DNA from 3 places in the Arthrobacter sp. Y3221114 genome. Region 1 is predicted to be linked to each of the others. Evidence: riboswitches for the same ligand, from Rfam matches in the RefSeq annotation. Region 1 holds a riboswitch; each other region holds the start of a gene.

Evidence for each region. A riboswitch is a leader RNA that binds a small molecule or an ion and turns the genes downstream of it on or off. The one in region 1 is predicted to bind S-adenosylmethionine.
Region 2: another riboswitch for S-adenosylmethionine. It lies ahead of AC5RV3_RS11455 (acyl-CoA dehydrogenase family protein); the one in region 1 lies ahead of AC5RV3_RS05270 (flavin reductase family protein).
Region 3: another riboswitch for S-adenosylmethionine. It lies ahead of AC5RV3_RS11440 (LLM class flavin-dependent oxidoreductase); the one in region 1 lies ahead of AC5RV3_RS05270 (flavin reductase family protein).

The regions. Positions count from the first base shown of each region.
Region 1 covers NZ_JBNHHW010000002.1:257,806-265,518, forward strand. The annotation lists gene AC5RV3_RS05240 (diacylglycerol/lipid kinase family protein) at 1-42, shown strand, start outside; gene AC5RV3_RS05245 (amino acid ABC transporter substrate-binding protein) at 208-1,026, shown strand; gene AC5RV3_RS05250 (amino acid ABC transporter permease) at 1,070-1,729, shown strand; gene AC5RV3_RS05255 (amino acid ABC transporter ATP-binding protein) at 1,716-2,519, shown strand; gene AC5RV3_RS05260 (hypothetical protein) at 2,672-2,884, shown strand; gene AC5RV3_RS05265 (prephenate dehydratase) at 2,971-3,840, shown strand; SAM riboswitch class IV at 3,972-4,086, shown strand; gene AC5RV3_RS05270 (flavin reductase family protein) at 4,139-4,645, shown strand; gene AC5RV3_RS05275 (aldo/keto reductase) at 4,680-5,741, opposite strand; gene AC5RV3_RS05280 (alpha/beta hydrolase) at 5,949-6,965, opposite strand; gene AC5RV3_RS05285 (hypothetical protein) at 7,089-7,466, opposite strand; gene AC5RV3_RS05290 (cytochrome b/b6 domain-containing protein) at 7,626-7,713, opposite strand, start outside.
Region 2 covers NZ_JBNHHW010000004.1:402,342-410,054, reverse strand. The annotation lists gene AC5RV3_RS11490 (ABC transporter permease) at 1-53, opposite strand, end outside; gene AC5RV3_RS11485 (aliphatic sulfonate ABC transporter substrate-binding protein) at 53-1,096, opposite strand; gene AC5RV3_RS11480 (ABC transporter ATP-binding protein) at 1,203-2,042, opposite strand; gene AC5RV3_RS11475 (VOC family protein) at 2,404-2,769, shown strand; gene AC5RV3_RS11470 (helix-turn-helix domain-containing protein) at 3,323-3,865, opposite strand; gene AC5RV3_RS11465 (alpha/beta hydrolase) at 3,985-5,316, shown strand; gene AC5RV3_RS11460 (CoA-binding protein) at 5,450-5,866, shown strand; SAM riboswitch class IV at 5,956-6,070, shown strand; gene AC5RV3_RS11455 (acyl-CoA dehydrogenase family protein) at 6,145-7,383, shown strand; gene AC5RV3_RS11450 (acyl-CoA dehydrogenase family protein) at 7,583-7,713, shown strand, end outside.
Region 3 covers NZ_JBNHHW010000004.1:398,212-401,556, forward strand. The annotation lists gene AC5RV3_RS11440 (LLM class flavin-dependent oxidoreductase) at 1-1,307, opposite strand, end outside; SAM riboswitch class I at 1,396-1,486, opposite strand; gene AC5RV3_RS11445 (APC family permease) at 1,548-2,990, opposite strand; gene AC5RV3_RS11450 (acyl-CoA dehydrogenase family protein) at 3,005-3,345, opposite strand, start outside.

The sequences.
Region 1 (7,713 bases):
GTCGATCCGGGCGCACTCGTGGTGCGGGTGGCGGCGGAATAGAAGCATAACGACGCCGGTGCGCGGCCTCGGGAGTGCCGCTGCTCACATTGCCGACACAGTTCGGAACATATCTTGAGGTACCCGTTGTTGTACGTGCTAGCGTTCAGCGTTTGCCGGTCACCCGCCGGTTGGCTTTTCGTCCCACACCACAAGGGGTTTTCCACCATGATTCGTCGTCGTTTGTCCGTCCTCGGTGCCGCCGCATCAGCCGCCCTGGTGCTGGCCGGCTGCAGCACGTCCTCGCCGTCGGAGTCGGAGCCGGCGACCTCTGCCGCCGCGACCACGCTGCAGGAGATCCAGGACGCAGGCGTGATCACCGTGGGGACCGAGGGGACCTACCGCCCGTTCAGCTTCCACGAAAACGGCACCGGCGACCTGACCGGTTACGACGTCGAAATCGTCACCGCGGTGGCGGAAAAGCTCGGCGTGGACGTGCAGTTTGAAGAGACCCAGTGGGATGCCATCTTCGCCGGGCTGGACGCGGGACGTTTCGACGTGATCGCCAACCAGGTTTCGATCAACGAAGACCGCCTAACCAAGTACGACTTCTCGGATCCGTACACCGTCAGCACCGGCGTAGTCGTCGTGAAGTCGGACAACAACGACATTTCCTCCCTGGCGGATCTGGAGGGCAAAACTTCCGCCCAGTCGCTGACCAGCAACTTCTACAAACTGGCCAAGGCCGCCGGCGCCGAGGTGCAGGCCGTGGAGGGCTGGGCGCAGGCGGTTTCGCTGCTGGAGCAGGGCCGCGTGGACGCCACCGTCAATGACAAGCTGACCTACCTGGACTACCAGGCCACCAACAACAACGAAGCCATCAAGGTAGCCGCCGAAACCGACGAAGAGACGCAGAGCGCCTTCGCCTTCCAGAAGGGCAGCGACGACCTGGTGGAGGCCTTTAACACGGCGCTGGAGGAGTTGCGCGCGGACGGGACGCTGGCGGAGATCTCCGAGAAGTACTTCGGCGCGGACGTCAGCAAGTAGAGGGGCTGGGTCTAAAGGGAAACGCTAACGTAGCCGTATGGACATCGACTGGGAGCTTGTCGGCAGTTCGCTCTGGCCTATCGTCCAGGGCGGGCTGACCGGCACCATCCCCCTCTCGCTGGCCAGTTTCGCCATCGGCCTGGCGCTGGCCCTGGTCGTTGCCCTCATGAGGTTGAGCCGCAACCGGCTCCTGGCCGGCATTGCCCGCGCCTACGTGTCGGTGATCCGCGGCACCCCGCTGCTGGTCCAACTGTTCGTGATCTTCTACGGCCTCCCGTCGATCGGCGTGGTGCTCGACCCGTGGCCGAGCGCGATCATCGCGTTCTCACTGAACGTGGGCGGCTATGCGGCAGAAATCATCCGCGCCGCGATCCTCTCGGTCCCCAAGGGTCAGTGGGAAGCCGGCCACACCATCGGGATGGCCGGCACCACCACCCTGCGCAGGATCATCCTGCCGCAGGCTGCGCGCGTATCGGTGCCGCCGCTGTCCAATACCTTCATCTCCCTGGTCAAGGACACCTCCCTCGCCTCGCTGATCCTGGTGACCGAGGCGTTCCGTGCGGCTCAGGAGATTGCGGCGTTCAGCCAGGAGTTCATGCTGCTCTACATAGAGGCCGCGGTTGTCTACTGGGTGTTCTGCCTGGTGCTGTCCGCCGGGCAGTCCCGACTGGAGAAGAGACTGGAACGCTATGTCGCCCACTGACATCCCTGCCGCCCCCGGCCCGCAGCCCGGCGCAGCCGGGCCCGTGCTCTCCGTGGAGGGGCTGCGCAAGTCCTTCGGCAGCAACCAGGTGCTCAAGTCCATCGACCTGTCCGTCCAGACGGGCGGGGTACTGGCCCTCATCGGGCCCTCCGGATCGGGCAAAACCACAGTGCTGCGTTGCCTGAACGGCTTGGAAACCCCCGACGGCGGCCGGGTCGCCTTTTCCGGCGGCCCAGCCGTGGACTTCGGTTCGCCGGTGAACCGGAAACAGATCGCCGCCCTGCGAGACCGCAGCGCCATGGTGTTCCAGCACTACAACCTGTTTCCCCACATGACCGTGCTGCAGAACATCATCGAGGGCCCGGTCCAGGTGCAGAAGCGGCCCAAGGCCGAAGCCGTGCGCGAGGCCAGGTCGCTGCTGGACCGCGTCGGGCTGTCCGGCAAGGAAGACCAGTACCCGCATCAGCTCTCCGGCGGGCAGCAGCAGCGGGTCGGCATTGTCCGGGCCCTGGCGCTCAAACCCTCGCTGCTGTTGTTCGACGAGCCCACGTCGGCGCTGGATCCCGAACTGGTGGGCGACGTGCTGCACGTGATCAAGGAACTGGCCGACGAAGGCTGGACCATGGCCCTGGTGACCCACGAGCTGGCCTTCGCCCGTGAGGTGGCCAGCGAAGTAGTGTTCATGGACGGCGGCGTGGTCGTCGAACGCGGGCACCCCGAACAGGTGCTGCGCGAACCGAAGGAAGAGCGCACCCAGCAGTTCGTCCACCGGCTGCTGAACCCGTTCTAACGCCACGCCCACCCAAAATTCATCTGATGTCCATTGGGATGGCAGAATGTAAACTTCCATGCACCGTTCCGCATGGCAGGCTCGTTCCGGCCGGAAGCTTCCATCCCGCGTTTTCTCCTCTGCGGAAACCTCCGGCCACGAAAGGCAGAACCATGGCCACCTCCTTGGCTACCAAGTCCTTGACGGCACAGACGGCTTCCGAGGCGCACGATCTTCTGAATGCTGCGGTCGAAGAGTTGCAAAAGATCGCGGCCCTCGACGGCGATTGCGGCATCCTGGTCACGCGCACCGGCCCCGGACATTTCACCGTGGAGCTGAGCGACGACGTGCCCTACGGCATCACCCAGGAATCCCATCTGTACTAAGCCGCGTGCGGGCCGGTCATGTTTTGTGACGCCGGCCGGACCTCCGGAATGAAGCAACGGCCGGCCCCGGTGGGATAATTTCGCCCATGGCTCCAGCAATTGCGTACCAAGGCGAACCCGGCTCGAACTCCCATATGGCTTGCCGTGAAGTGCGCCCCGGTTGGGAAGCGGTGCCGTGTGCCAGCTTCGAGGACGCCTTCGCCGCCGTCACGGGCGGCGAGGCCGAACTGGCCATGATTCCCATCGACAACTCGATCGCCGGCCGGGTGGCGGACATCCACGCACTGCTGCCCAAGACCACCCTGCAGATCGTGGAGGAATTTTTCCTGCCCATCCGTTTCAGCCTGCTGGGCATACGCGGGGCCACCGTGGAGCAGGCCAGGGAGGTGCACAGCCACATCCACGCGCTGGGCCAGTGCCGGAAGCTTATCCGCAGGCTCGGGCTTACTCCGGTGATCGCCGGCGACACCGCAGGTTCGGCCCGAGAGGTGGCCGAGTGGAACGACCCGGCCAAGGTCTCGCTGGCGCCGCCGATGGCTGCCGAGCTCTACGGCCTGGAAGTCTTCGCCGAAAATGTCGAAGACGATCCGACGAACACCACCCGGTTCGTGGTGCTGGCCGACCGCCGGCCGGTCCCGTCCCGCGAAGATTTGCCCGGCCCGGCCGTGACCAGCTTCGTCTTCCGTGTGCGGAACGTGCCGTCGGCGCTGTACAAGGCCCTGGGCGGATTCGCCACCAACGGCATCAACATGACCAGGCTGGAGAGCTACATGGTGGGCGGCGAGTTTGCCGCCACCATGTTCATGGTGGACGTCGAAGGGCACCCGGACGACCAGGCCATGGTCCACGCCTTCGAGGAACTGGACTTCTTCACCACGGAAATCCGCATTCTGGGCGTCTACCCTGCGCATCCGTTCCGCCAACAGACCGTGCGCCCCGGCGGCGTCGCCCGGTAGCAGTCGGGCGACAGCCGTCGGGCAACAGCCGTCAGGCGGCAACCGTCGGGCAGCCGCAAGTAAAACGCGGCATTTGACGAAGTATTACCGGCGTTTGACCCAGGCCCTTCCCCGCTCTTAGCGTGGAGACGAATCAAGAGTGCCAACTGCACAGCCCTGGCTGGTTGGCCGGCAACCCTCTACCGTAGCGGGGTGCTCCAGGTGATGATTCGGCCCGCCGGGTATGTCGGCAGGCAAGTACGCGTATCCTCCCGCAGCAGCCCGGCAGCAGCGGATGCGCCCAAGCCCCAAGGACGCCATGTCGCTACACAATGACCTGACACCCAACACATTGCGCTCCGCCTTCGGCCGCTTCCCCTCGGGTATCGCGGCGCTGTGCGCGATCGTCGACGGCGAGCCCCAGGGCATCGTCGCCTCCTCGTTCACCGTCGGCGTCTCCCTCGAGCCGCCGCTAGTGATGTTCGCCGTGCAAAACACCTCCCGGACCTGGCCGGTGGTCCGGCGGGCCGACCGGATCGGAGTCTCGGTGCTCGGCACCGGGCACGACGGCGTCTGCCGCCAGATCGCGTCCAAGAACGGTGACCGCTTTGCCGGACTCCGCCTGCACGGCACGGACGACGGCGCGCTGTTCCTGCACGACGCGGCGCTGTGGCTGGACTGCTCGGTGCACCAGGAGGTCCCGGCCGGGGACCACCACGTCGTGCTGCTGCAGGTGCACGGCCTGTCCACGCACGACGGCACCCACGAGCCCCTGGTCTTCCACGATTCCGGGTTCCGCCGGCTGGAACAGCCGGCCTTCGTCTAGGCAGAAAAGTTCCCGCACCGGCGGCAGCCGTCGGCTAGGGCAGCGGCCTTCCCCGGGCCGCCACCCACAGGGAGTACCACTCCTGGCGGGTCATCGCCGCTCCGACCGCCTCCGCCTGGGCGCAGGCCCGGATCCGGTCCGGGCTGCTGGTACCGATGACAGGCCGGATGCCCGCGGGATGCCGCAGCAGCCAGCCCAGCACCACGGCTTCCGGAGGGCAGCCCTTGTCCCGGGCAAGTTCCGTGACCAGGGCAGCGGCCGAATGGTCCGCGGAGAGTGGGGCATCCGCCCGTGCGGAAGCATCCGTCGTCACAGCCCCCTCTGCCGTCCGGCCGTGATTCTGCCCGGTCCCGGCGGCGGGCGTTCCCGCGCCGGCCGCCGCGTCGGCCAGGCCTGCCGCACGGCCGCTGTAGCGGCCCTGGGCCAGCGCGCCCCAGGCCTGCAGTTCCACCCCGTTGGCGGCGCAGTATTCCAAGGTGCCGTGCGGGAACCTGGTGCCCGTTCCGTCCGGGTGGTTCACCAGCACGGCGGACTCCAGCCAGTCGCGTCGGTACAGGCTCATTTCGAGCTGGTTCACCGCCAGCGGCTCGTCCAGCGCCGACTGCAGCCAGCGCATTTGGTCGCCGGACATGTTCGAGACACCAAGCCGGCGGACCTTCCCGGCCATCCGGAGCTCGTTGAACGCCGCGGCGATCTCTTCGGCCGGCGCCAGCGGGTCCGGCCGGTGGATCAGCAACGTGTCCAGGTGATCGGTATGCAGCCGGCGCAGGCTTTCGTCGGTGCGGGCCAGGATGGCTTCGCGCGAGGAGTCGTACTGCCCGGCCAGGCCGGGGACCGGCAGCCGGATGCCGCATTTGCCCTGCAGCTGGATCGAGTCGCGCAGCTCGGGACGTTCGGCCAGCACCCGCCCGAACGCCGCCTCGGCCTTGCCGTGGGCGTAGATGTCGGCGTGGTCGAACGTCGTGATCCCGGCCTCCAGCGCCGCCGCGACGGCCACATGCGCGGCGGCGACGTCGGCCGCTTCCAGCGGCCCGCTCCCCCAGCCGCCGCCCAAACCCATGCACCCGAAAATGAGCCGGGATCCGGCGTCGTCCATTGGTAGTTCCCCCTTCGCTGGGCAGGTTCCCAGCGTACGACGGCGGCGCCCGGGGAGGCATCGGCGCCGGCAACCCGGGGTGACGCAGACACCGAAGATCTTGCCTCGCAGCAGGGCGGGCCCTGCCCGATGGGCCACCCGCACCACAGGCTCGTCCCCCGGCCCCGTGAGGCGGTTCACCAGTGGCGGCTCAGCGTGTCCCAAGCTTCACCCGGTGTGGCGGCGGAGGAACGCCACGCTGCGCTCCAGCACCTGCCATGCCGCCTCCAGCTCCAGGTTGAACTGGAACTGGTGCCCCAGCCCGGCGCCCGTTTGGGGGAAGAACTCCTCCACCACCGCGCCCTTGGCCCGCAGTGCTTCGACCAGCCCGAGCGAGTGCGGCAGCAACGGGTCGGTGTTGCCTGCAGAAACGAGAGCCGGCGGGTAGTTGGCGCCCACATGCCGCGCAACGGAGGCCAGGGCGATGTACGGCCGCTCCAGATAGTCCTTTGCCCCGGTGTAGGACCACAGCACCGTCCGCAGGTAGTTCTGGTTCCCGGCTTGGTCCGCCCCGGCGAGCGATAGATCGTACGCCCCGCAGTGCAACAGCACGGCGCGCAGCCGGTCCGGCCTGGTGGGCGAGGCAATGCCCAGCCTCTTGGCATAGTCAGGGTCGGCGATGACCAGCGCCAGTTGCGCAGCGATCTGTGCGCCCGCCGAGTCCCCGGCCAGCACGATCCGCTCGGTATCGATGTGCAGCCGGTCGGCATTGTGCTCCAGGTAGCGCAGCGCGGCGGCTGTTTGGCGCACCGGGGCGGGGTAGCGGCGCACGTGGGCCAGCGAATAGTCCACCCCCACGGCGGTGAAGCCGTAGGAGGCGAGGATCCGAAGGTAATTGGCGACGTCGTTCTTGGTGCCGGAGATCCAGGCCCCGCCGTGAATCCAGACGATCGTGGGAAGGCGCAGCGAATCCTGGGCCGCCTTGTCCGGGAAGAACACGTCCAGGTGGGTATGCCCGTGGTTGCTGAGGTACTCCTGATTCAACACTTCGCTGATGCCGTCCGGCACATGCCTTGCCATGGCCCGGGCCGTGCGCCGGCCGTCCCGCTCGGACAGCACCCGCAGCAGCACCGCCAGCGGCCGGGGGCTGAAGCGCAGCCAGAAGACCAGGCCGCCGGCAAGAGCCGCCGGGACGGTGATGAGCACCGCGATGGCTGCCAGTGCGCGGCGGAAACGGACCCGCATTGCTTCCTCCCGATCGGCCGGTAGTGAACCAATCGTGAGGCCGCCCCGCCCGCAGGGCAAGCCCCTCCCCCGCCTCCCGCCAACGGCCGGCAAGCCCCGCCGGCCAAAGGGCCGGAATGCCTGTCAGCCGAGGGCAACCACCAGGCTCAGGCCGGCCAGCGCCAACGCGACCGGCGTCATGGTCCACCGCTCGGGCTTGCTGCGCGAGATGGCGTTCATGAGGACGCCGACGAACAGGTACGCCGTCAGGATCCAGATCAAGACGAGCGAAGCGGTCTCCGGCAGCGTGTCGAGAAGCTGGGCCCGGTCCATGATGATGAACGCGAAGAACGCATACAGGACTACCGAGACCGCGCTTCCAAGGCGCAGCTTCGTTGGCAGCGTACGGTGGCTTCCTCCCCAGGCGAACCGGCCCAGCGGCAGGCCCGCGGCAAGCAGGATCTGGAAGACGGCCAACAGCGCGAAGACAATGCACGCGGCGATGGCCGCAACGGTGATCATGGAGGGCAGTGTAGCGGTGCTCCCTCCGGCAGCGGTCAGGCGGCCACGCGGTCTGGATGCGCACCGTCAGCCGCTGGCGGCCTTGCGCGTCAGCCGCTGGCGGCCTTGCGCGTCAGCGGCTGGTGACCTTGCCCGTCAGCGAGCTGGCGGCCTTGCCCGTCAGCGGCTGGTGACCTTGCCCGTCAGCGAGGCGATCGGCCGCAGGAAGATCGGGCGGGCCAGGAACCAGGCCGCCACCGTCACCGCG
Region 2 (7,713 bases), on a different contig from region 1:
TTGGTGGCGTAAACGCTGTTGCCGGATGCGCCGGGATTGCCGAGGTGAGTCATTAGGATTCCTTGATGGCCGACGGGTCGGCCTTCTTCACCAGCGAGTCGTCGAGCAGGGTGGCGAGGGCCTCGTCGATGTCGGCTTGGCTCTTCACGTCGCCGGTCTCGACGAACGCCGGACCGACCTTCTCCAGCACCGCGCGCTGCTTCTCGCCCGGGGCGGCCTCCACGTCCAGGTTGCTGCGCTCGCTGATCACCTTGGTGGCGACCTCGAGGTCCAGGGCGGCAACATCGGCCAGGATCTGCGCGGTTTCCGCGGGGTTCTCGGCGGCCCAGGCGCGGGCCTTCTCGTAGGCGTTCACCACGGCCTGCGCAAGCTCTGGTTCCTCCTCCAGGAAGGACTCCGTGGCGTTCAGGAAACCGTACGTATTGAAGTCCAGGTTCCGGTAGAACAGTTCGGCGCCGTCCTGCTCGGCTCCGGCCATGATCGGATCCAGGCCAGACCAGGCGTCGACGGAGCCCTGCTGCAGGGCGGTCAGGCCGTCGGCGTGCTGCAGGTTCTGCACGGTCACGTCGTCGGCGGAGAGGCCGGCCTCTTCCAGGGACTGCAGCAGGAAGAAGTAGGGGTCGGTGCCCTTGGTGGCGGCCACCGACTTGCCCTTGAGGTCCTGGACGGACTCGATGCCGGAGTCGGGCAGCGCCACGAGGGCCGCCCATTCCGGCTGCGAGAAGAGGCTGATGGTCTTGATCGGCGAGCCGTTGGCGCGGGCAAGCAGCGCCGCGGAACCGGCGGTGGATCCGACGTCGACCGCCCCGGAGCGCAGCGCCTCGTTGGCCTTGTTGGAACCGGCCGACTGCACCCAGTTCACCTCGACACCGTCGTCGGCCAAGGTGGCCTCCAGCCAGCCCTTTTCCTTGATGACCAGGCTCAGCGGGTTGTAGGTGGCGAAGTCGATGTTGAGCACGCCGTCGCCGGTGCCCTGGGCGGCGGTGGCTTCGGAATCCTCACCGGCAACGCAGCCGGTAAGGGCCAGCGAGGCGGTGGCGGCAACGGCGGCGGCGCCCAGGAGCGGGCGGCGGGAAAAACGGCTGGCAAGCGACATGGTGGTTCCTTTGAACGGTGTGCGGAACAGGAGAGATTCCGCGACGGATGATTTTGGGCGCGAACGGCCCGGGAATTGCTTGACTTGATGAGTGGTGACGGCGGCCCTAATGGCCGTCGACGCCGAGGCTTTCGAGCAGCGAGCGGCGCATTCGGGCCAGCTCGACCGAACCGCGGTCCCGCGGACGGTCGCCGGGAACATCGACGGTGCGCACGATCGTGGCGCCGTCGTCCTCGCAGCCTTCTTCCTTGCCGAGCACGATGATTCTGTCCGCCAGTTGCAGGGCTTCATCCACGTCGTGGGTCACCAGCAGCACGGTGGTGGGTTCCGCCGCGTGGATATCGAGCAGCAAATCCTGCATCTTGATCCGGGTCAGCGCGTCCAGCGCGCCAAACGGTTCGTCCAGCAGCAGCACGCCGGGGTTGCGGGCCAACGCCCGGGCCAGGGATGCCCGCTGGGCCATGCCGCCGGAGACCTCGCGCGGCCGGTGCTTGGCGAAGGTGGCCAGGCCGACCAGTTCCAGCAGCCGGGCGACCTTGGTCTTGCCCTGCTTGGCACTGGAGCTCTTGGGCAGGCCGATGGCCACGTTGGCCTGCAGGGTGTGCCACGGCAGCAGCCGCGGTTCCTGGAACGCGACGGCGCAGCGGGAGTCGATGCCCTGGACCGGCGTGCCGTCGATCTCCACGGTGCCGGCGCTGGGCGAGTCGAGGCCGGCGGTGGCGCGCAGCAAGGTGGACTTGCCACAGCCGGACGGGCCCAGGATGGCCAGCACCTCGCCGGGACGGACATCGAAGTTTACGTCGCGCAGCACGGTGTGGGCCTGGGCTCCCGTGCCGAACGTCCGGTTCAGGCCGCGGAAGGAAACGGCCAGGGCGGAGTCGGAACGGGCCGCGGGTGCAGCGGAAGCGGGAGCCGCGTGGCGGGACGACGACAGTACTGCAGTCATGGGATCACTCCATCGATCCTGGCAGTAGCACCCTACGGATCAAGCCGTGCGGCCCGGCTTCCGCCGGCCGTACCCGTGGCTTGTCACCTCGTTATCACCGGCAGTCTGGGTGGGCTTCCGGTGACCAGGGTTGCTGCGGCGTCGTCGATCCAGGTCTCTCGGCCGCTCGGGATGGTCACCACCAACTAAACGGCACCTGCGGCACTCCCGGCAAACTGCCCGTAACAATGATCCGTAACAAAGACGCGACGAAAGTCTGCCGTAACAAACGCGGCGAGCCGCTCGTGGGGGAACCTACCGGGAAACAACCACTTCCCCGCTATCCATGGACGCACCTTCGGGGCAATGGCAGGATGACCGCATGAAAATCAGCAGACAGATCATCGTGTTCGACGCCGCCGACCTCGCGGCGGAGAGCACCTTCTGGGCCAGCCTCCTGGACGGGACGGTCGAGGCCGAAGACGACTGGCACACGGTGATGGTGAACGGCGAGCCTCGGCTGGGATTCCAGCTTGCACCCAACCACATTCCGCCTGACTGGCCGGACGGGACGCCGCAGCAGATCCACCTGGACCTCTACATCGACGATCTCGCGGCCGCGCATGAACAGGCGACGTCATTGGGCGCCAAGCTGCTCAAGCCGGCCAACGACCCGGCGGCCGCCTCGGGGTTCCAGGTGTATGCCGACCCCGCCGGACACCCCTTCTGCCTCTGCTGGGACGCGTAACGGCGGCCCATGTACACCCCTCTTCTGCCCCCCTGATTGAAGGCTTTACTCCCCCTTCTTGCGAGCCCCACGACCAATCACGAACAAGAGACAGATCATGCCAACCGCTGTAAACCATGACCCCACGCTGCCCTGGACTGCGAGGATTAGAGACAACACAAGGACGACCCCGGCGACTGTGGCGAGAATCCAAAGGGATGTGCGCACTGTTCCTCCTGTATTCATCGGGACATGGACTGAATCTATCTTGATGCAGCTGGGGGTAGCCCCGCGTACGGGCGCACCCGGGCCCGCCCGTACATGCCGCTCATGGAAGCGTACGGGTATCCACTGCGATGCCGGCGACCGGGGGTATACCCCTTCGGGCCCGCGTCAGCGCCCTCCCGGGTCATAACGACGGCAATGCCTCCTCCCGCCCATGAGCCGCCGACGACGCCGCCTCCTCCTCCCGCCCATGAGCCGCCGACGTCGGCCGCCTCCTCCTCCCGCCCATGAGCCGCCGATGTCGGCCGCTGCTCCCGGTGCCCGCGTGGCGGACAAGCGGGCCTGGCAGTCAGGCGGGCGGATCCGCCGGGATGAGGACCGTGGAGAACAAGCGGCGGTGCCGCCCCTCTTCCGGGCCGTTGGCCGCCACCTTCTGCGCGGCCGCCCTGATGGCGGAGGTGAATTCCTCGAACTCTTCGTCCGTCATCCAGAGAGCGGTCTGCCGGTAGCCGGCGCCGTCGCGCAGGAAATCCGGATTCTCCCTGGCGGTGTACTGGTCGAAGGCCGCCAGCAGTCCGGCCGCGAAGGCCATGAAGCCGCGACGGTGGTCCTCGGCTGTCATGGAGGCCAAATCGTCTTCGGCCACCGAACTCTTGGCAACGTCCAGCCGGAAGGTGCGTTCGGTGGTGCCGCGGACCGGCCTTTCCTGGGCCACCGCCAGCACGCCGGCCTTGGAGAGCGTGCCGATGTGCCGGTAAAGCGTTGCCGTGGGAATGTCGGGGAGTTCGGCGGAGATCTCCGCCGTGGTCAGCTCGCGGTTGCCCAGCAGCGTCTGGACAATCCGCAGGCGCACCGGGTGCAGGATCAGGTCGGCGCTCGGCGAGGAGGACATGGCTCTACATTCTCACGGTTGACATTGTTCTTACAACTGATAATAATCGTACTGTCCGGCACGGGAACCGGGCTCGAACGACCAAGACGCGAGCAATAAACGACCCGAAGGGAGGCGCAGTGGCGGCGATAGTGGTGGGGAACAAGGACGTCCTGCTGGAGTTGGACCGGTTTGAGAAAGTTGCGGGGCTGCTCGGCGACCAACGTTTCCCGCTGTCTGCGGTGACCTCCGTCCGGGTGCTCGCGGACGCCTTCGACGGCGTCCACGGCCTGCGGGCGCCCGGGCTTGCGATCCCGGGACGGACTCTGGTGGGAACATGGCGCGGCCGCGGCAGGACCATCGCCGTCGCCCGCCGCGGTACCCCGGCAGTGCAGCTTGACCTGAACGGGCAAAAGTACGCCCGGGTAGTTGCGTCGCTTCCCGATGCGGAGGATGTTGCGGCCCGGATCCGTGCCGCCGCCGGCCTGCCCGCCGGGCAATCGGTCACGGAAGAAGAGGTCCGCTTCTCCTCCGGGACCGTGCAGCTGGCCGGAACATGGGCCAAGCCGGCCGGCAAGATTCGTGCCGTGGCGCTGATCCTGCCCGGTTCCGGACCGATCGACCGCAATGCCGACCATAAACGGATGCCGTTGGGCATCAGCCGTGACCTGGCAAACGCGCTGGCCGGCCACGGGATCGCTTCACTGCGCTACGACAAGCGCGGCACGGGCGCCTCGAAGGGAAGCTTTTGGGCGGCCGGTTTCCGTCAGAACACCGACGACGCCGCTGCCGCCCTGCGATGGATGGTCACGCAAAAGGCAGGGGGCCTGCCGGTGTTCCTGGTCGGCCACAGCGAAGGCAGCTACCACGCAGCGGCCGTGGCGGCAGATCCCGGCACGCAGGTGGATGGCGCGGTGCTGCTTTCAGCCTCGGCACAGACAGGCTTTGAGACAGGCAGATGGCAGACAGCCCAGATCAGCGACGCGCTGCCCGCATTTCCGCGCTTGCTGCTGAAGCTCTTCCGCCAGGATCTGGTCAAGATGCAGGCGAAGTCGGTGGAAAAACTTCGGACCACCACCCAGGACGTGGTGCGCATGCAGGGCCGTAAAATCAACGCCCTCTGGCATCGGGAGTTCCTCGACTTTGACCCCGTTCCGTACCTGGGGCGCCTACAAATGCCGGTGCTGGCCATCACGGGCGCCAAGGACGTGCAGGTGGACCCGGCCGACCTGGACATCATCGCGGCCACCGTTCCCGGCCCGGCCACGACCCGGAAGATCGACGACCTGTCGCATTTGCTGCGCCGGGACCCGAACGCTCCGACCCTCTCCGACTACAAGCGCCAGATCCGCGAGCCCGTGGACGCTGAACTGCTCGAACTGGTGGGGCGTTGGATCTCCGAGCAGGCCGGCACCGCCTCCGGAACGTCCGGTGCGGCTGGAACTTCTGCCCCCGGGCAGCTGGCTCGCTAGTCACTGAGCGCACGGAGGGCCCCCAGAGCTGCCGCATGGCATTGGAGCCGCCCGAGATTGGGTATCTGCCTCTCGGTGAGGCGGCAGTGCGCGGGCGGTTCCGGTGCAGAAGAGTCGCGGGTAGGGTCGAGCCATGGCACACCAGAATGACCCTAAAGTCGTCCGGCGGCTGCTGGAAACCCCGGGCCGCTGGGCCGTCGTCGGCTTGTCCACGAACCCGTACCGGGTGGCCATGCGCATTTCCCGGTACCTGATGGACCAACTGGACATGGAAGTCGTTCCCGTCAACCTGAAAGGCGACGACGTCCTCGGCTTGACCGGTTACCAAAAGCTCGCGGACATCCAGGGCGAGATCGACGTGGTGGATTGCTTCGTGAATTCGCAGAAGGTCGGACCGGTCGTGGACCAGGCGATCGAAGTCGGTGCCAAGGCGGTGTGGCTCCAGCTGGGCGTCGTCGACGAAGCCGCCGCGGACCGGGCCAAGGCGGCCGGCCTGGACGTAGTCATGGACACCTGCCCGGCGATCGAGGCCCCGCACTTCGGCCTCTAGCCCCGGCGCCCGTAACATTACGCCCCGGGACGTCACGGCCTGTCACGTGCTTCCCGGCGCCGGATCGGCCCCTGCATACTCAACTCCGAGATCAAGAGTCCCAACGACAAGCTCTGGCTGGTTGGGCGGCAACCCTCTCCCGTAGCGGGGTGCCCCAGATGAGGATCCGGCCGCGCACAACACCGTGCCCGGCAAGTACGGCCCCCGCCAGGCTGCGCCGCCAACCGTGATGGTTGCTGCGCCGCAGGCAGGCGGGAGCCCCGCCTTGAGGAGCCAACATGACCGCCGTCGTGACCGAAATCAACCCCCAGACCGGCCGATCCCCGTGGGCCGGGCGGGCTACCGCCGAAGAACTGGCCCACTGGCAGCAGATAGCCGAAGGCGTTGCCGCCGCACTGGCGCCGGACGTGCTGGAGCGCGACCGCCGCAACGCCGACCCGTACGCCGAGGTGGAGCTGCTGCGCAACTCCGGGCTGCTCAACCTGATCATCCCGGCCGAATGGGGCGGCGAGGGCGGGCACTGGGAAAGCGCGCTGCACGCCGTGCGCATCCTGGCCCGCACCGACGCGTCGATCGCGCAGATTCTCGGCTACCACTACGCCAACCTGGGCGCCGTCGTCTTCTACGGCGATGCGCAGGTCCAGGAACGCCTGCTCCGCCGCTCCGCGCTCGGCCGCTGGTCCTGGGGCGACTCCGTGAACCCCGTGGACCCGAATCTGGAACTGGTTCCCGACGGCGACGGCTACCGGCTGAATGGCATCAAGCACTTCTCCACCGGCGCTTCCGTCGGTGACGCCATCCTGGTCAACGCCGTGATCACGGCCGGGCCGGCGCAGGGCACGTTCCTGGCCCTAGCGCTGGAGCATGACAGAACGGGCATCGACTACCTCGGGGACTGGGACGCGCTGGGCCAACGCCTCTCGGCCAGTGGTTCGGTGAAGTACGACGGCGTGCAGGTCACCGCCGCGGACATCATCGGCGAGGTAGGGGATGAGCCTTTCTCCACACTGGTCACCCCGTACATCCAGCTGGCCTTCGGCAACCTCTACCTGGGCATCGCGCAGGGGGCGCTGGACCGCGGACGCCGGATCACGCTGGCGCGCCGGAACTCCTGGTTCCTCAGCACGCAGGAGACCTACGCCCAGGATCCGCTCACCCAGCGGGTCTACGGCGAGCTGGCTTCGCGGGTTGCCGCGGTGGAAGCCCTGGCCCACCGGACGAATGCACGGTTCGACGCGGTCATCGCCGCCGGCGCGCAGCTGACCGCGGAAGCCCGGGCGGACATCGCGATCGAGATCGCGCGGCTCAAGGTCGTGTCCACCGAGGTGGGCGTGGACGTGGCGAACCGTATCTTCGAGACCACCGGCTCGTCCTCCGCGAAAACCGAGGTCGGGCTGGACATTTTCTGGCGGAACATCCGCACTCACACGCTGCACGACCCGGTCGACTACAAGAAGGTAGAGGTCGGCGCCAACTACCTGCTCGGGGACGTCCAGCCGATTTCGCTCTACACCTGACCCGCGCCTAGCGCAGGCAATATTCCCCGCCGCCCGCGGGCCCCATCATGACTGCCCGCCGCCCGCGGGCCCCATCCGGCTGCCCGCCGGCCGCGGGCCCCATCACGACTGCCCGCCGACCGCGGGCCCCATCACGACTGCCCGCCGACCGCGGGCCCCATCACCCCGCCCTCGCGGCAGAACCTCCAGGAGAACCAGCATGACTGAAACCATTGACGACATCGCCACGGCCTTCCACGCCGCAGCCGCCAAGTACCGTCCGATCTTCGCGCGCATCGCAGCCGGGGCGCTGAGCCGCGAGCTCACCCGCGAGCTGCCGTTTGAACAGAT
Region 3 (3,345 bases), on a different contig from region 1:
GTGGGGTAGGCGCCCAGCTTCTGCAGTTCCGGCACGACGTATTCCACGATGTCCTCGAAGGTGCCCGGGGTGATGGCGTAGGCCAGGTTGAACCCGTCCACGTCGGTCTCGTCGACCCACTCCGCGAGCTTGGCGGCCACCTCCGCGCCGGAACCGACGGTGATCGGGCCGAAGCCGCCGACGCCCACCCATTCGGCCAGCTGGCGGATGGTCCACGGCTTGCCGCTGTCGCCGGACGCCTTCTGGAAGGTCTCCACCGAGGACTGGATGGCATTGGACTTCACGTTTTCGCCGATCACGTCGTCCGGGCCGTAGGTGGAGAGGTCAACGCCCATCCAGCCGGAGATCAGGGCCAGAGCGCCGTTGATGTCCGCGTAGGACTTGTAGTCCTCGAATTTGGCCTGCGCGGTGGCGGTGTCCGGTCCGGTTACCACGGTCTGCATCGCGTAGATGCGTACGTCGTAGCGGTCGCGGCCCGCCGCTTCCACGGCGTCGCGGATCTTCTTCACCGACGCCGCGAGCATCTCCTTGGTCGGGCAGGTCACGAACACCGCCTCGGCGTTCCCGGCGGCGAACTCGGTGCCGCGCTTGGAGGCCCCGGCCTGGAAGATGACCGGGGTGCGCTGCGGGCTCGGCTCCGTGATCGCGATGCCGGGGACCTTGAAGTAGTTGCCCTCGTGCCGGATCTCGTGGACCTTGGCCGGGTCTGTGAAGACGCCGGTCTCGACGTCCTTGACCACGGCGTCGTCCTCCCACGAGCCCTCGAGCAGCTTGTAGATGACCTCGAGGTATTCGTCCGCGTGGTTGTAGCGCTCGTCGTGCTCCAGTTGGTCTTCCTGGCCCATGTTGCGCGCCGCCGAGGGCAGGTAACCGGTGACCACGTTCCAGCCGACTCGTCCGTTGGTCAGGTGGTCCAGCGTGGCCAGACGGCGGGCGAACGGGTACGGGTGCTCGTAGGCGGTGCCGGCGGTGACGCCGAAGCCGAGGTTTTCGGTCACTGCGGCCATCGCCGAGACCAGCATGAACGGATCATTCACCGGAACCTGTGTGCCGGCGCGCAGCGTGGTCTCGTTGGAGGACCCGAAGACGTCGTAGGTGCCGAGCACGTCGGCAATGAACAGGCCGTCGAACAGGCCCTTTTCCAGCACCTTCGCCAGGTGGGTCCAGTAGCCGATGGTGTTGTAGTTGGCGGACTTGTCCTGCGGGTGGCGCCACAGTCCGGGCGACTGGTGGCCCACGCAGTTCATGTCGAAGGCGTTGAAACGAATCTGGCGCCGGGGGTTGGGGTTCGGGTTGTTCAGGGTCATGTCAGGCTCCTTTTCTGATGAGAAGAGCCCGCGCCGGCCCTCCGTTGGGCATGCGGCTGCCAACGGAAGACCAACGAGAGATCGAGCTTCTCCATCGGTCCTGGCGGTAGCACCTTCCTCAAAGGAGGGGGTTGCTGCGGCGTCAACAAGCCAGGTCTCTCGGCCGCTCTGGATGGGTACCCCTCCATTGGACACCCGGGGACGTCCCGGAGGGAAATGTGTGCCGTCACGCGAGGTAACTCAGGACACAGGCTGCCTCCGCTGGGCGCGGACCACGGCTCCGGCCGCAAAGCACAGCAGGATCAGGACGACGACGGCGACCGCCAGCGGGACGCTGTTGCCAACCAGGGTCGGGAGGTTCTGCAGGATCAGCGCCAGGATTCCGAGCAGCCCGATCAGTCCGAGTGCAGGGGCGACGGTGCGTTTCCAGTCCCGAAGGGGCGCACCGTTCCGGCGGAAAAAGACCAGGACGGCTGCGCTGGTCAGCGTCATCAGCACCACGATTCCCAGCGACGCGAAGCCGGCGAACCAGGTGTAGAACTGCATGATCGGATCCCAGCCGGCCACGACGGCGGCCAGCAGGAACAGGGCCACCACCGTGTTGGCCGCCGCGGAGGCCAGATGCGGGGAGTGGTGCCGGGCGTGGGTGCTGGCCAGCTTGGCCGGGAAGATGCCCTGCCCGGCGACTTGGAAAAAGTAGCGGGAACCGATGTTGTGCAAGGACAGGATGCAGGCGAAGAGGCTGGTCGCCAGCAGCAGTTGGATGATGTGGCTGCCGGCCGTGCCCAGATAGAGCGTTGTGGTCTCCGAGAGCATGGTGCCCGGCGCGTCCGTGGCCTTTTGGACGATTCCGTCGTCGCCCCAGACGCTGATCAGCAGCCAGCTGGAGAGGGCGTAGAAGGCGCCCACCACAATGAGGGCCACATAGGTGGCGCGCGGGATGGTCTTGTCCGGGTCGCGTGCTTCGTCGCGGAAGACTGCGGTGGCCTCGAAGCCGATGAAACTCAGGATGGCGAACAGCAACGCGATGCCGGGCGCTCCGGACAGGACGGTGGACGGGGTGGCGAACCCGGTGGACAGGCCGCCGGCACCCCCTCCGTCAAAGATGATGAAGGCGTCCAGGACCAGCACGATCAGCACCTCGGCCACGAGCAGCACGGCCAACACCTTGCCGGAGAGTTCGATGTTGCGGTGTCCCAGCCAGGCGACGGCCGCCAGCGCGGCCGCGGCCCACACCCACCAGGGCAGTTCGGGGCCGCCGTAGGCGCGGACCACCTCGTCGACCGCCGGGGCGAAGAGGCCGTAGACGCCCGCTTCCAGGGCGAGGTAGGAGAGCAGGGCCACGAAGGCCGCCCCCAGGCCCGCCCTGCGGCCGAGGCCTTTGTCGACGTAGCTGTAGAACGCGCCGGCGGTTGGCACATGCGGTGTCATGGTGGTGAAGCCGACGGCAAACAACAGCAGAATTGCCATGGCCAGCAGGTAGATGAAGGGGAGGCCGGCGCCGTTGCCGCTGACAATGGCCAGCGGGACGGTTCCGCCGATGACGCCCAGCGGCGACGCGGCGGCCAGCACGATGAGCACGATGCTGGCGACACCCAGCCGGCCGGAGAGCCGCGGAGCGCCGGCCGCGCCGGCCGCGGCTTCGGGTGCCGCGAGGGTTGGATTACTGGTGGATACGGACATGGTGTGCGTTCTTCCTAGACGGCCGCGGAACGGGCGGCGGGGCTGACTGGCGGGCGGTCGGCGTCGGCAATGGCCTCGCCGATGGTCCACACGAAGGGGGGTTCCGTGGCGTTGACTTCCCAGTCGCCGACGATTCGGGATTTGTAGATGAACGGGTTGTGCGTCGCCACGGTGCGGGCGTTGCGCCAGTGCCGGTCCAGCGCCTTGTCGGTGCTGGTCGAGGAAGCACCGAGCGCGTCGAAGAGGGCGCCCGCGGCGTCCGGGACCAGGGTGCTGAGCACTATCTGCGCCCGGCCCGATTCCAGTTCGACGGCGATGTTGGCCGACTTTTCGGCGTCGGCATCCAGGCGCCGAG